Tautonia marina: one gene and its partners. Each later gene encodes a partner of the first gene's protein in a complex. Links are inferred from orthologs where the notes say so. Each region holds a gene or a part of one and is shown on either strand. Other genes may lie near its edges.

Region 1 (2,985 bases):
TTCGTTGGCGACATTGTGGATGGAGTCATTCGAGCCGCCGACAAATGCAAAAAACACCACATCTACAATCTTGGTCACTCCGAGCCGATTGAGCTGCGTGAGATGATTGCGGCGCTTGGCCGCGCGCTCGGTAAGGAACCGATCATCGACCGACAACCCGAGCAACCGGGCGATGTGCGACAAACCTTCGCCGACATTTCCCGCGCTCGAACCGAACTGGGTTACGATCCCTCGACCCCTTTCGAGGTCGGGCTCGCCCAATTCGTTTCCTGGTTTCGGTCTGTTTGAAACCGGGTGCTTCCTGTGATTTACTCGTCGGCACATCCCAGGGCGAACAGGACTCCGTCCACGTCTGCGAGGTCTTCCAGGAAGGTCGATTCACCCACCCACACCCCTTTGGTGTGACGGTGGCCGATCGCAATGCTTCGAAGTCCCGCCGCTCGGGCCGAGGCCAGCCCTGCCGCCGAATCTTCGAGCACCACGGCCTCCTGACGGGCCACTCCCAACCGTTCCAGAGCCGTGCGGTAAGGCTCGGGGTCCGGCTTGGTCCGTGTCACGTCTTCCTTCGACACCACCGTGCTGAATGCACCGGCAATCCCACCTGATCGGAGCACGCTGTCGACATCCTCACGCCTTGCCGAGGTGACGACCGCCAGCACCACCTGATGTTCGAGCCGTCGCACCAGTTCGGCGACTCCGGGATAGAGGCGGGGTTCATCCCCCAGCATCGCCGCGGCCAGCTCCTGCTTGCGACCCACCCAACCCTCGATCGCGGCGTCTTCGATCTTCTTGGCCGTGAGAATCTCGGTCAAGAAGGCGCGGTCGTCGATCTCGGCGGCGCGGGAGCATTGCTCGGGAGTGACCTCCAGCCCCATCACGGCGAAGATCCGCTCCCAGGATGCCACATGAACATTCTCAGTGTCGGCGAGAACACCATCGAAATCGAAGAGGACAGCGCGGGGCCTTGGCATCAGACTCGCCTGCGGTCAATGAATCGGGCGGAGCGGGAAACGTCTGCGCGGAGATTCCCCGAACGGTCGCGGCCAGGGCGGTTTGATCGTCATCCTCACGCCTTGAGCCCGGTGATCGTCGTCAGGGGGTCACGTAGTTGAGCAGTTGAGCAAGTGTGCTCCGCAGGTCATGACGGTGAACGATTCGGTCGATGAACCCGTGCTCGAGCAGAAACTCGCTCCGCTGGAATCCTTCGGGAAGCTTCACCCGGACCGTCTGCTGAATGACCTTCGGGCCGGCAAAGCCGATCAGGGCCTTTGGCTCGGCGAGGATCACGTCCCCCAGGCTGGCGAAGCTGGCGGCTACGCCCCCCATCGTCGGGTGGGTCAGTACGCTGATGAAAAAGCCCCCGGCGGCATGATAACGTGCCAGGGCGGCAGAGGTCTTGGCCATCTGCATCAGGGAGAAAATTCCCTCGTGCATCCGAGCCCCGCCACCGGAGCCGGAGACGATGACCAGCGGGAGCTTCAGACGGGTGGCTTCCTCGATCGCCCGGGTGATCTTCTCCCCGACGACCGAGCCCATGCTGCCCATGATGAACCCGGAATCCGTGATCCCGAAGACGGTCCGGATCCCCTTGATGAATCCTTGACCCACCACGGCGGCCTCGGTCAGACCCGTTCGGCGCTGTTCGGCCTCGACTCGGGTCGGGTAGGGCCGACGGTCGTTGAAGCCCAGGGGGTCACCAGGGCGAAGGTTGGGGAACCATTCCTCGAAGGTGTCTGTGTCGAGCAGGTCGGCGATCCGATCGCGGGCCGATCGGGTGAAGTGGTGATTGCACTGGGGGCAGACGTGGCGGTTGCGCTCGACTTCCTTCCGGAAGAGGGTTGCCGAACAGCCGTCGCAGCGCATCCAGACCCCTTCGGGGACCTTCTTGCTGACGGCGGGCAAGGGGACGGCGTCGGTCGAAGAACTGCGGTTGGAGGCCATGGGCGGAGTCGCTCCGGTGGGGGCGACGGCCGGGCTGGGGCTCCGGACATCGGCATGAGGGGTGGTGAGTTGTTCCATCAATCTCGAGCTCGCGGGGAAGGGAAACGAAAGAAGTCGGGACCCTGTCGGAATCTTAAGGGTCGCCTCGACTTAGGGGGGTGATCGATCCTGTCGGCCCTCTGCGACGACTTCAATGCGTTCAAAATCGCCCGTCGGGACCGGTTCGAGCAAGAGGACATTCTCATCGCGTCTGAGGAAGCAGGAGACAAGCCGGGCGATCGGCTCGGCCACAACGAGACCGATGGCCTCGTCTCGGTGTTTGCGAAGGATCGGGCGAAGGGCCGTGGTGATTCGGGCCAGGGCGGTTTCCACGGGCTCTCCCTGAGGAGGGCAGACCGTTCGAGGGTCTTCCTGCCACTGGCGGAACAGTTTGAGATTGCGTCGGCGGATCTCGTCGATCTGCAAGCCTTGCCAGAGTCCCTGGTCGAGGTTCCGAAGCTCGTCGAGCCGACGGACCCGCAGGCCCAGGGCTCGTCCGACGGTCTCGGCGGTTCGCACCACGCTTTCTCCGGGGCCGCAATACAGCGCAGAGATGGCCACGCCGTTTCCCGCGAGCCGATCGGCCAGTTCGGCGACCTCGGCACGGCCTCGGTCGCTCAGCGGGACGTCGAGGATGCCCTGGACCCGGTTTTGCTCGTCGTAGACCGTGGCACCCGGTCGAATCAGAAGCACCTGTGTCATTCGAGTGACGGGTGAGCCGCCCCGCCCGGGACGCCCCCGCCTCGTTCGAGTCCACGACGAGCCGCCTCGGCCACCTCGCCCAGCGACGCCGCGTAATTGCCATCGGGTCGATAGGTGGCTGAACCGACGACCAGCTGAGTTGCGCCGGCGGCTGTCGCCCGGTCGGCCGTCGAGGCATTGATCCCGCCGTCGATGGCGATCCGCAGGCTCGGCCGAGCCTGGCGGATCGCCCGAACTTTTTCCAGGACATGATCCTGAAACGATTGGCCCCCGAAGCCGGGCATGACACTCATGACCAGCACC
Region 2 (2,941 bases), on another replicon or contig:
TCGGAACTGATCGCTCGGTGATCGTTTCTGACTTTCGGTATGAAACGCAGCTCCGGGACGAGTGCCCGGGGCAGGAGTGCCATATCCGGCCGTCGAGCAAGACGCTGGCGCAGGAGTTGGGGGAGGTACTGGCCGGGTTCGGCTGGCGAAGCGTCGGATTCGAGTCGGCGTCGCTGTCGGTCCTTGACTGGGAAACGATCCGCAACGGTTGCGGGTCGGTGGAACTGCGCAGCACGGCGGGGGTGGTCGAGGAGGTCAGGGCGGTCAAGGATGAGGCGGAGATTGCGGCAATTCGCCGGGCGATCGACCTGGCCGAGCAGGTGTTTGAGCGGGTTCGGCACGGGTGGTCGGGGCATTGGGATGAGGCCGAGGTGGCCAATCGGCTGGAGTCGGAGCTGAGGAGCCTGGGGGCGGCCGGCTCGGCGTTTCCGCCGATTGTGGCGGTCGGGCCGCGATCGGCCTTGCCTCATGCCCGGCCCGAACCGGGAGTCCGGGTCGATTCGGGCGACTTCACGCTGATCGACTGGGGGGCCTGTCTGGGGCCGATGCCGTACAGGAGCGACTTGACGCGGGTGATTGTCACCGGTAAGGTAACGCCGAGATTCGAGGAGATTTACGGGATTGTCGTGGAGGCCCAGCGTCGGGCGATCGCCTCGATTCGTCCGGGAATCTCGGCCGGTGAGGTGGACGCCCAGGCCCGATCGTACATTCAAGAGGCAGGCTTCGGTCGCTTCTTCGATCATGGGCTCGGACACGGCATCGGCCTGGAAATTCACGAGGCTCCGCGCCTTCGGAAGGACGCGGCCGAGGTGCTACGACCTGGCATGGTGCTGACCATCGAGCCGGGGATTTACCTTCCCGACTGGGGAGGCATCCGGATCGAGGACGATGTGCTGGTCACGCCCGACGGTTGCGAATGCCTGTCCCGACTTCCTCGTGACCTTGACCGCATTCGAGACGACACTCCGGGAGCCTGAGGGCTTGAGTCCCGGATGGTCCGAGGACAGATCCCCGAAGCTTCTCGACGCCGAGCCAAGCAGAGCGATCGGAGCGTAGGAATGGCCGAATCCCCGACCGGGTCGGCGGGTGAACATCCCGACCCGGATAATGTCCGCCGGATCCATCGCCTGGTCCGGATGATGCAACATTACGACCTGACGGCCATCGACCTGGTCGAAGGACCGACGAAGATCCGTCTACGTCGTCGGACCGAACAGGCCGTTGTTCCGCTTGCTCAGGCACCGGCCCAGGTGGCGCACCTGCCCGTCGCTCCGGCGGTGGGAGCAACGCCCGCGCCGGCCGCAGCGCCGCCGGCCCCGGCCGCGGCTCCCGAAGTTAAAGGCACGCTGATTGAAAGTCCGATGGTCGGCACGTTCTACCAGTCGGGCTCGCCGGAGTCTCCGCCGTTTGTGACCGTGGGTGCCACGGTTCGTCCCGAGACGACGGTCTGTATCATCGAGGCCATGAAGGTGTTTACCGAGATTCCGGCCGGTGTTTCGGGCCGGGTCGTCGAGATTTTGGCTCAGGACAAACAGCCGGTCGAGTACGGCCAGCCCCTGTTCCGCGTCGAACCGGCCTGAGCCTGGCCGCTTGGTCGTGCTTGTGCCCCTGCGCTCCGCTCCCCGATGCTCCCGGGCCTTAGGATCGGGCCTGGCGGTTGGATCTCAAGAGACCCTCGCGGGAGCACCGCCCGGCGCCACCCCGCGAGGAGCCCGGAATCCCCCGGACCCTCGCCGATGGCTGAACCGTCGAAGATTCGTCGTATCCTCGTCGCCAATCGTGGCGAGATCGCCCTGCGGATCATCCGCGCCTGCAAGGAACTCGGCCTGGAATCGGTGGCCGTGTTCTCTGAGGCCGATCGCGGGGCCCCGTACCTTGACCTGGCCGACCGAGCCATCTGCATCGGCAAGGCTCCGGCGGCCGACAGCTATTTGAACATCCCTCGCCTGATCGCCGCGGCCGAGATTGCCGATGTCGACGCGATTCACCCCGGCTACGGGTTCCTGAGCGAGAACCCCCACTTTGCCGAGGTCTGCCGCGCCTGCAATTTTGAGTTCATCGGGCCTCCGCACGAGGCCATCCGTCGGATGGGGCTGAAGACCGAGGCCAAGGCCGCGGCCCAGGCTGCCAAGGTGCCGCTCGTTCCCGGGTCTGACGGACCGGTCGATAGCGATGACGACGCCGTGCGAGTGGCCCGCCAGATCGGCTATCCGGTCTTGATCAAGGCCGCGGCCGGTGGCGGTGGCAAGGGCATGCGCGTGTGCCGGGAAGAAGCGGCCCTTCGAACCGCCATTGCCCAGGCCCGCGCCGAGGCCGACGCCGCGTTCAAGAATCCGAGCATCTATCTCGAAAAATTCATCGACCGCCCCCGGCACGTCGAGGTTCAGCTGCTGGCCGATTCGCACGGCAATGTGATTCACTGCTGGGAACGCGAGTGCAGCCTTCAGCGGAGGCACCAGAAGCTCATCGAGGAATCTCCCGCACCGACCTTGCCGAGCCGCGTGCGTCGGAAGATCTGTGAAGCGGCCGTCCGCCTGGCCAAGACCGCCGGCTATGTGAATGCAGGGACCTGCGAGTTTCTCGTCGATGCCGACTACAATTTTTACTTCATTGAGGTCAACGCCCGGATTCAGGTCGAACACCCGGTGACCGAGCTGGTCACCGGCATCGACTTGATCAGGGAGCAAATTCGGATCGCCAACGGTGAGGCCCTGTCGGTCAGTCAGGCCGACGTGCCACAGCTCGGGCACGCGATTGAGTGCCGGATCAACTGTGAAGACCCGGAACACAACTTCCGCCCGAGTCCGGGCCTGATTTCTGGTCTGAGGGTGCCCGGTGGCATCGGAGTGCGATGGGACTCGCATATCGTAACCGGTTATCGCGTGCCGCCGAACTACGACTCAATGATTGGGAAGCTGCTTGTGCACGCTCCGACGCGATC
Region 3 (3,063 bases), on another replicon or contig:
GAGCGACCCGGCCGAACGGCGAGCCCTGGCCTTCGAGGCCAAGCTCGGCCAGATGTTCACCCACCCGAACCTCATCCGGGTGCACGAGTTCGTCAACGCCAAGCCCTCGCCGTACTTCGTCATGGACTACTTCCCGGGCATGACCCTTCGCCTGGTCATCGGCAAGCCCCAGGAGTACTCCCTGCCGCCCGGTCGGCCCCACTCGGTGCTGCGTCAAGCGGCCGAGGCGCTGGCCTACATGCACGAACAAGGCTGGGCCCACCGCGACGTCAAGCCCGAGAACATCCTCATCAACCGCTCGGGCGAGGTTCGGGTCATCGACTACGCCCTGGCCAAGAAGATCCCGACCGGACTCGCCAAGCTCTTTTCCGGAAAGCCTCCCAGGGAAGGAACTTACAGCTACATCTCTCCCGATGTGATCCGCCGGCTTCCTCCTTCGGCCGCGGCCGACATCTACAGCTTCGGCATCACCTGTTACGAGGTGGCGACCGGTCGGCAGCCCTTCCGGGCCAACTCGCCGATGGAGCTGCTCAACAAGCACATGAAGGAGAAGCCCATCCCGCCGATCGCTCACAACAAGAACGTCACCAAAGAATTCTCCGACTTGGTCTTGAAGATGCTCGCCAAAAAACCCGACGATCGTCTCAAAGATTTGCGGGAATTCCTGGCCGCCTTCAACCGCATGAGGATCTTCAAGGACGACCCTGACCCCATGGCCGACCGCTTCTCCATGTGATCGCCGGGGAATTCCGCCGACTGCGCTCGCTTCGCCTCGGAATCCGATCCGACTCGAACCCAATTGAACCGACCCAGACCAGACCCCGCCGGCCCCCCCGGCGAACGGCCCGCGCCAGGAGGAGGCGGCCGACCATGCCCCCCGTGACCAACCCGAACACCAATACCCAGGCCCCCAATCAGTACCGCCTCCCCTTCGAGGCCCCCATCTTCGAGATGGAGGCCCGACTGGCCGAGCTTGAAGCCCGGCAATCCCAGGGAGACGGTTCCGGCCTGTCCGATCAGATTCGCACGATCCGGCGCGAGCTGATCGGCCTGAAACGGGCGATCTTCGCCAACCTGACCCCCTGGGAGACGGTCCAGGTCTCTCGGCACCAGCTCCGGCCCCAGTCGCGTGATTACCTGGAGCTGATCTTCGACCAGTTCCTGGAGCTCCACGGCGATCGCGCCGTGGGAGACGACCCGGCCATGGTCACCGGCTTCGCCCACCTCGGCGAGAAGAAGCTGATGTTCGTCGGCCACCAGAAAGGCCGCGACCTGGCCGAGCGAACCGCCTGCAACTTCGGCTGTGCCCATCCCGAAGGCTACCGCAAAGCCTTGCGAGCCATGAGGTTGGCCGAACGGCACCAGTTGCCGATCGTCTGCCTGATCGACACGCCCGGAGCCTATCCCGGCATCCAGGCCGAGGAGCGAGGGCAGGCCGCCATCATCGCCGAGAACCTGATGGCGATGAGCCAGATCGACACGCCGATCGTCTGTGTCGTCATCGGCGAAGGGGGCTCTGGAGGCGCCCTGGGCATCGGCATCGGCGACCGGGTGGGCATGATGGAGCACTCGTACTACTCCGTCATCAGCCCCGAAGGCTGCGCCACAATCCTCTGGAAGACCGCCGAGCGGAAGGACCGCGCCGCCGAGGCCCTGAAGATGACCGGCCGCGACCTCTTGCGGTTTGGAATCATCGACGAGGTGGTCGAGGAACCCCCCGGCGGTGCCCACCGCGACCCCCGAGGGGCCGCCATTGCCCTGAAAGGGTTCCTGACCCGGTCACTCCGCAAGATCGCCGAGATCCCCCGCGATCAACTGCTCGAACACCGTTACCAGAAGTTCCGCCGCATTGGCGAGTTCTTCGAGGACGTTCCCGAGCCGATCGCCTCCGAGGCTGAAGCCAAAGCCACGGCTGGGGCAGAGGGGGAACCTCCTCAGGCAACCGCCCCCCCCTCGTCCGTCAACGGAACCTCGGTCCCCCCGCCGACTTCGTCCTGAGACGTTGAGGAACCGGGGTCTTTGGGCTCGCCTTCCGAGGTGATTCGTGTGGGTGGAGGTGGCGGGGGATTGCGCCGCCCCCGTCGCGCTGCGACCACCTCCTGTCTGTCCCCCAGGGGCACAAAGATGGCAGCCCCCCAAACCGTTGCGGGTGCGCGGGTGGTGCGCGGCTCGGTGCGCTCAAGGCAGATTTCGGAACGGGTTCCCAATCCACGAGTTCGGGAAATATCTCCCGTTCGTTTCGGGAATTCGCCCGGCGTCATCCGAGCGAGGAAGGAACCGAGAAGGGTGAGCCGCGATCGTCCGGTCATCGGCCTTCCGACACTCGCCGGTCGGGCGGGGACGATGCGGTGTCTCGGGCGGTTCCCAACGAGGGCTTGGTTCCGTGATCGATCACCCGATCGCTCGCTCGGGGGGCGTGGTGCGCACGCGGTGCGCCTGGTGGTGCGCGATCGGTGCGCCAGAGCCAAACAACGCAACTGCTTGTCAAAGAACAGATTCAGCCGATTGACACCGTTCGTTTCGGGAAATCAAGGGTGCGGATCGTCGGGGCGGTCAGGAGAGGGCTACGACACACACACTCTCTCATCCAACAAGAGAAAGACGCGGCATCGTGGGCTCTTCTTTAATGATCAGGAAATCGGGCCAGGCCAAGCACAGAAAACCGGGACGATCGGGGAAGGAACACAAATCCTTGATCGCATGAAGCGACGCAACAGATCACGGAGGAGCTGGCGTGCCCTGGGACCGAGGGACCAGGGCCTTTCGTCGGCGAGTGGCTCGGGTGAACGCAAGGGCTCGGGGGCCGGACCTGGAACCGGTTTTGGGGAAGGACGAGGGGAGCGCGTTCGCAATCGGAATTACGAACTAGAGTGCTTGGAGAGTGAGGCTCGATGACCCGGTGCGGTTCGTCTGCCATGCGTGGATTCACCCGGCTTGTTCCCGAGAGCGATCGGGACGCGGGTAAAGCGAGCCGGGGGAATCGAGCGCCGCTCGAAGCCGTGGACAGGGGGAGCGAGACGCGGTGAAGTCGATCGATCGTTCGACGGCTCGCTCACCCGACCT

What was found.
Region 2: the proteins of accD (region 1) and accB are in contact, whole or in part, in a solved structure (PDB 8UXZ), measured with the Escherichia coli proteins. The link is inferred for Tautonia marina from one-to-one orthologs.
Region 3: the proteins of accD (region 1) and GA615_RS14400 are in contact, whole or in part, in a solved structure (PDB 8UXZ), measured with the Escherichia coli proteins. The link is inferred for Tautonia marina from one-to-one orthologs.

Annotation. Positions count from the first base shown.
Region 1 is NZ_WEZF01000006.1:220,163-223,147, reverse strand. What follows is about bases 57-2,887. They hold accD (acetyl-CoA carboxylase, carboxyltransferase subunit beta), read right to left. Parts: upstream 2,020-2,887; coding sequence 1,093-2,019; downstream 57-1,092. Other genes in these bases: rpe (ribulose-phosphate 3-epimerase), read right to left, coding at 2,679-2,887; GA615_RS09700 (histidine phosphatase family protein), read right to left, coding at 2,092-2,682; GA615_RS09710 (HAD family hydrolase), read right to left, coding at 309-971; GA615_RS09715 (GDP-mannose 4,6-dehydratase), read left to right, coding at 57-288. Also shown: more of GA615_RS09715, read left to right, coding at 1-56; more of rpe, read right to left, coding at 2,888-2,985.
Region 2 is NZ_WEZF01000039.1:11,293-14,233, forward strand. Bases 33-2,819 are described here. They hold accB (acetyl-CoA carboxylase biotin carboxyl carrier protein), read left to right. Parts: upstream 33-1,058; coding sequence 1,059-1,580; downstream 1,581-2,819. Other genes in these bases: GA615_RS26685 (M24 family metallopeptidase), read left to right, coding at 33-977; accC (acetyl-CoA carboxylase biotin carboxylase subunit), read left to right, coding at 1,737-2,819. Also shown: more of GA615_RS26685, read left to right, coding at 1-32; more of accC, read left to right, coding at 2,820-2,941. UniProt on the Escherichia coli protein: This protein is a component of the acetyl coenzyme A carboxylase complex; first, biotin carboxylase catalyzes the carboxylation of the carrier protein and then the transcarboxylase transfers the carboxyl group to form malonyl-CoA.
Region 3 is NZ_WEZF01000011.1:25,655-28,717, forward strand. Bases 26-2,934 are described here. They hold GA615_RS14400 (acetyl-CoA carboxylase carboxyltransferase subunit alpha), read left to right. Parts: upstream 26-870; coding sequence 871-1,998; downstream 1,999-2,934. Other genes in these bases: GA615_RS14395 (serine/threonine protein kinase), read left to right, coding at 26-736. Also shown: more of GA615_RS14395, read left to right, coding at 1-25. UniProt on the Escherichia coli protein: Component of the acetyl coenzyme A carboxylase (ACC) complex. First, biotin carboxylase catalyzes the carboxylation of biotin on its carrier protein (BCCP) and then the CO(2) group is transferred by the carboxyltransferase to acetyl-CoA to form malonyl-CoA.